Regions from separate parts of the Virgibacillus xinjiangensis genome, predicted to be linked through region 2. Evidence: riboswitches for the same ligand, from Rfam matches in the RefSeq annotation. Region 2 holds a riboswitch; the other holds the start of a gene.

The links. Region 2 has a riboswitch for FMN ahead of ACFOGI_RS14315 (ECF transporter S component). Riboswitches for the same ligand answer to the same signal wherever they lie in the genome.
Region 1: linked by a shared signal. The riboswitch ahead of ribE (riboflavin synthase) and the one ahead of ACFOGI_RS14315 (ECF transporter S component) in region 2 are both predicted to bind FMN.

What each region holds. Positions count from the first base shown of each region.
Region 1 covers NZ_JBHRSA010000047.1:33,744-36,905, reverse strand. Annotated here, with positions in the region: gene ACFOGI_RS13530 (acetaldehyde dehydrogenase (acetylating)) at 1-203, shown strand, start outside; gene dmpG (4-hydroxy-2-oxovalerate aldolase) at 200-1,231, shown strand; FMN riboswitch at 1,514-1,661, shown strand; gene ribE (riboflavin synthase) at 1,844-2,494, shown strand; partial or broken gene ribB (3,4-dihydroxy-2-butanone-4-phosphate synthase) at 2,509-3,117, shown strand; gene ribH (6,7-dimethyl-8-ribityllumazine synthase) at 3,153-3,162, shown strand, end outside.
Region 2 covers NZ_JBHRSA010000049.1:127,545-130,706, reverse strand. Annotated here, with positions in the region: gene ACFOGI_RS14330 (1,4-dihydroxy-2-naphthoate polyprenyltransferase) at 1-25, shown strand, start outside; gene ACFOGI_RS14325 (hotdog fold thioesterase) at 37-429, shown strand; gene ACFOGI_RS14320 (hypothetical protein) at 445-798, shown strand; gene ACFOGI_RS14315 (ECF transporter S component) at 834-1,415, opposite strand; FMN riboswitch at 1,583-1,727, opposite strand; gene ACFOGI_RS14310 (M20/M25/M40 family metallo-hydrolase) at 1,855-2,913, opposite strand; gene ACFOGI_RS14305 (thioredoxin family protein) at 3,092-3,162, shown strand, end outside.

The DNA of each region.
Region 1 (3,162 bases), on a different contig from region 2:
CTGTTCAGGGGTATGTGCCAGGCTACCGCTATAAGGCAGATCCGGTAGTAAAAGGTGACATTGTAACAGTATCTGTGGAAGTAGAAGGCATGGGAGACTTCCTTCCAACATACGCAGGTAACCTGGATATCATTACATCAGCAGCATTGAAGACAGGAGAAATCATGGCAGAACATCTATTAACAGAGGGGGCCGCAAAATGACAGACCAAAAGAAAGTGATTTTCAATGACGTAACGCTGCGTGACGGCATGCATGCAATTTCCCATCAATACTCCAAGGAGCAGATCGCTGAGCTTACCAGGGTACTGGATGATACGGGAGTAGATATCATCGAAGCCACTCATGGGGATGGCCTGGGAGGAAGCTCCATCCAGTATGGATTTTCCAAAGAAACGGAAAAGGATATCATTACCACAGCCGTTGAAAATGTCAAAAATGCGAAGGTCGGCGTCCTGCTGTTGCCAGGAATCGGTACGATTGACCATTTGAAGCGCGCCAGAGAATGGGGAGCTTCCGTCGTCCGTGTGGCAACCCATTGTACAGAAGCGGATGTATCCGAACAGCATATCAAGGCGGCCGGTGACCTTGGAATGGATACGGTAGGCTTCCTGATGATGTCCCATCGTGCAGAGCCTGAACAGTTGTTGGAAGAAGCGAAGAAAATGGAATCCTATGGAGCCAGCACCATCTATGTGGTGGACTCTGCCGGTGCATTGACCATGGATGATACCAGAAGAAGGATTTCTCTATTCAAAGAGAATTTAAGCACGGAAATCGGCTTCCATGGCCATAACAATCTTTCACTTGGTGTAGCAAACTCTATTGCCGCATTGGAAGAAGGAGCCGGGCGCATTGATACAAGCCTTGCAGGCATGGGCGCAGGCGCAGGGAATACAGCTACAGAAGAACTGGTAGCTGTCATGAACAAGATGGACATCCCTCATTCGATTGATCTCTATAAAGCGATGGACGCAGCGGAAAATATCATGAAGCCAATGATGAGGCGTCCTGTGCAAATAGACCGTCTCAGCCTCACATTAGGATACACTGGCGTTTATTCCAGCTTTCTGCTTTTCGCAGAACGTGCAGGGGAAGAATATGGCGTAGATCCTCGGGATATTCTGACGAAAATAGCGGAAATGGGTGCAGTAGGTGGACAAGAAGACTGGATCATCGGTGTTGCCCAGGATTTGGCTAAGGAAAAGAAGCAGGATAGTGTGACTGTATAATTGCATAGAGAACAGCCCTTTTCCAGGGGAACTCATACTCTGGAAAAGGGCTGTTTTTGTTTGGAATGCGGATACTGGGCCCTTATTAAACTGCCGCGGCATTGATCACCGGTCTGGTGACGTATGTTCTATTACAGTGAACACCTGCATCAAAAGGAAGGATTACATACGAACGGATAAGCTGACCAATGCACCTCCATTTTCCATTATCTTGCACGATAGCAGAATGTCCTCTTGTTTTCTGATAAGTACAGTGGTATACTATGAAGAAATTAATATGCAATATTCCTTCGGGGTCGGGTGCAATTCCCAACCGGCGGTGAGGAAGCAGCTGCTTCTAAGTCCGTGACCCGTGCGGCAGTGATGCCAAGCGGTGGATCTGGTGAGATTCCAGAGCCGACAGTCAAAGTCTGGATGGGAGAAGGAATTTTTCGGCGCATGGATCGTTTGCGATTCGTCAGGACTGTCTCCTTTTCAGGCAGACGTTCTTTCGACGTATATACTTGTATCCTGTTTGCTTGTAAAATTCGACCAGTAGGCCCCTGAAGTCCATTCAGGGGCCTTTTGCTATGTCTGGTGGAGGGATCTTGCAGAGAAGAGAGGAAGAAATGTATGTTTACAGGAATCATTGAAGAAAAGGGAACCATTAAAAATACCCGGCAGGTTTCAGAGCAGGCAGTGGAAATGACCATTGAAGCAGCAGTGATCATGGGTGATATGAAGCTTGGCGACAGTATTGCCATCAATGGCATCTGTCTGACGGTTACCGATTTCTCCTCTTCATCCTTCACGGTAGATGCCATGCCGGAAACCATTCAGGCAACCTCATTAAAGACACTGTCTATCGGTTCGAAGGTCAACCTGGAACGGGCCATGGGAGCAAATGGCAGATTCGGCGGTCATTTTGTCTCCGGACATGTGGATGGCATAGGAAAGATTATCCGCAAGCAGGCACAGGAAAATGCCATTTATTATGATATAGAGATCGACGAGGAGCTGAGTCCCTATCTGATGCATAAAGGTTCCATTGCTGTGGACGGTACAAGCCTCACCATCTTTGGTGTGGAAGGCAATGTGTTCACTATTTCCTTGATTCCCCATACGGTGGTGGAAACCATCTTAGGTGAGAAGGGACAAGGAGATATTGTCAATATAGAATGTGACATGCTGGCAAAATATGTTCGCAATATGATAATCGGGGAATCCGGGCAGGATAAAAAAGATATCAGCCGTGATTTCCTGCAGAATAACGGATTCATGTAAAAGGAGGAAACGGAATGTTTCATACAATCGAGCAAGCTGTCGAAGAGCTGAAAAAAGGAAAGCCGATTATCGTGGTGGACGATCAGGACCGGGAAAATGAGGGCGACTTGGTCGCACTGTCCGAATTGGCGACACCGGAAGTGATCAACTTTATGATTACCCATGCAAAAGGACTTGTATGTACGCCGGTCCAGAAACAATTGGCGGAAGCACTAAATTTTCCGATGATGACCGATCAGAGTACAGATCCATTGGGGACAGCATTCACCGTTTCCATCGACCACAAGGATACGACGACGGGAATCAGTGCAGCAGAACGGGCGAAGACCATCAAGGCGTTGACAGAGGTCGATACCGTAGCGGAAGATTTCAAACGCCCAGGACATGTTTTTCCATTGATTGCAAAAGAAGGAGGAGTGCTCTCGCGACCAGGGCATACGGAAGCAGCCGTTGATCTTGCGTTGCTGAGCGGTGCATTCCCGTCCGGGATTATCTGCGAGATCATCAAGCAGGATGGAACGATGGCCCGCCGGGACGACCTGGAGGCCATGACAGAAAGATTCGACTTGAAAATGATTACGATTGAAGATTTGATTGCATATCGCAAAAAAGATACAGAATTAAACAGATTGATGGTCAAGGAAGGGAGATAGCAGGGATGACGAAGA
Region 2 (3,162 bases):
TCTATTGATAAGCAGATTTATATAAGGAGATGCATGATGGACGGTTTTAAAAATACGTTGATGGAACAACTCGGCATGGAAATGATCTCCATAACAGAAAACGAAGTCCAACTAAGTATGCCGGTAGATCACCGGGTACATCAGCCGGCAGGCTTTCTGCACGGCGGTGCTTCTGCAGCATTGGCAGAAACTGCCGCCAGTATGGGATCCGCATATCTTGTCGATTTACAAAAGGTGAATGTCTTCGGAACAGAGCTCAACTCCAGCCATATAAAGAGTAAACAGGATGGAACCGTTACAGCAAAGGCTGTGCCTTTGCATAAAGGCAAGACTTCCATGGTATGGGAAGTGAAAATAGTAGACGAACAGGACCAGCTCATAAGCATCTCCCGATGTACGGTGAGGATCATGCCTAAAACCGAGAAATAGGAAAGGAGATCAAGAATGAGTAATCACCTCAACAAGGATCAAATAGAATATTTCAAGAAGCGTCTATTGGATATGAAAGAAGATAATGAAGAAAAAATAACCGAAAATCGGGAAAACAGCCCGAATGACAACATTCAGGAACTGGCTGACTACGACAACCATCCCGGAGACATGGGGACGGAACAATTCGAACAGCAGAGAGATGCTGGGCTTAATATGGTTCGGGAAGAACGGTTGCAAGATATTGAGGATGCTTTGAAGAAGATTGAAGACGGGACGTACGGATTAAGTGAAAAATCCGGGAAAGAAATCCCCGTCGAGCGGCTGGAAGTATTGCCTACAGCCCGTAACCTGGTAGAAGAAGAATAAGGTAAAAAAAAGCTAACCCAGACGGGTTAGCTTTTCTATGTGAATTTTATTTGCTTTTGTTCAATCCAAGTTTTCATCTTTATAAATAAAGGAACAAACAACATTCCTACCACAATCCCTTTGATTACATTGAAAGGAAGTACCCCGGCTATTACAGACCACCACATGACCTGTTCGGACATCTCCCATCCCATAAACCAAGAATACGCAGGCAGGATGAAAAAGTAATTCAGTACACTCATGCCGATTGCCATAATTGCTGTACCAGCTGCAAGGCCGGATACGATGCTGCCTACACCCTTGAACTTGTGATAGATGATGGAAACAGGGACGATAAACATAAGTCCTGCCAAGAAATTGGCTGAAACTCCAATCGGATCTCCTGCCCCTGAAACCAGAAGATATAAGATATTCTTCACTGCAACTACAATAACTCCGGCCATCGGCGAGAAAATTAACGAGGCCATCAACGCGGGCACATCACTGAAATCAATCTTCAGATATGCTGGTAGAAATGGCAGTGGGAAATTAATGAAAAATAACAGAAGGGAGATTGTCCCCAATAAAGCTAAAATAATTGTTCTCATCAACTTTGTTGATTGCATGTTTGAGCGCATGACACGATTCTCCTCCTTCATCTTTTTATCGATTCCGCTCTCTCGATGAAGGATCGGCCTTCTCCCACCTAATGTGTAACTAAAAAAACCTGAAGCATACATACAGCTCCAGGGTCATTTAATCAATAGGGAAATAAGGGTGCCGAAAAAGCACCGGTATTCCGGCTCGATATCTTCTCCCATCCAGACTGTAACTGTCGGTCCTGGATTCCCACCAGGTCAGCCACTGAACCACGTTCAGCAGGTCACGGACTAAAGGCTCTAACACCTATCACCGTCGGTCGGGAATTTCACCCTGCCCCGAAGATTGGAATCGATATATAATTGTATGTCCATTATACATAATATACTGTATTTTGAAAAGGGTTTTTTAATGTCTCCAGGCAAACTGAAAGCCGGCAACCATCATGTGGGATGATTACCGGCTTTTCATGCCTCTTTAGTCTTCCAGCGGGTTCAAGCTTTCCGCCCCTGTCAACTTTGAAATCATGTGGACGATCAATTCTATTTCTTCTTTCATATCTTTAAAACTTGCTGTCTCTACCGGTGAGTGCATATATCTGAGCGGAAGCGATACTAAGGAGACCGGCACCCCGGCACCCGTCAACCTCATCCGATCAGCGTCCGTTCCAGTCATTCGCGGGGTCAATTCATACTGAATGTTCATCCCCAAATCTGACGCTGTTTCTTCCAGCAGTTTGTTCATCTTAATATTCACCGGAGCCCCTTTTGCCAGTACGGGGCCATTTTCCAAGCGAACATCTCCATGCTTATTCCTGTTCACCCCTGGGTAATCGGTAGCAAATGTAACATCACAAGCAATAGCCATATCCGGTTCGATCCCCGCAGCAGCAAAGTATGCTCCCCCCATATTGGTTTCTTCATTCACGGTGCTCGCAGCATACACTCCGACCTTTGTTCCTTTTTCAGACAGGCGCTTCATCACTTCTGCTATAATAAATGCCCCTGTTCTGTTATCGAGGCCTCTGCCAGAAACATAGCGGTCCATCAATACTTCCGCCTCACGGTCATAGACAGCCAGATCACCAATCTGGACGAGCTTCGCTCCTTCTGCCTTGGTCTTGAAGCCACAGTCGATAAATAGATCACTCAAATCAAAGTCGTCTTTCAAGCCACCATGGTGCTGGGCATTGACACCTATCACCCCGGAAATGGTCCCCCCTGCTCCGAGCACCTTCACTTTCATTCCCACAGCAGCCTTTGGATTGATTCCTCCCATTTTTTCAAAATGGAGGAAACCGTCCTCATCAATGCGGTTGATGACGAGTCCAATCTCATCAATATGTCCTGCCAGCAGTACTTTGAACGGTGCTTCGGGATTCAATATTCCAATCGCATTCCCTGCGTTATCCGTACGGATTTCATCGGCGAATTCTTCCACATAGCTGATCCACTTCTTCTGTATTTTCATCTCCCTGCTGGATGGAGACGGGGTATGTAATAATTCGAGTAAAAAATCCTGGTTCTCTATCGTCATGGCACTTCCTCCTTTTTCCTGTCTGCAATCATCATAGCAAAAAAACGACCCAAAGGTGAAACCGCAGAGGTATGCAGTTAGTGCAACAGCCTGCTTACCGACAATCTGCGTTAGACTTTACGCAGAAATACTTTACCGGTACAATCTAGAATAACTTTATATGGAGGAGCGAACACATATGAATCTGAATGATTGGTTTGAGAAAGGAATGTCCCCTGACACCTATATCGAATCGATGAATAAGCATAA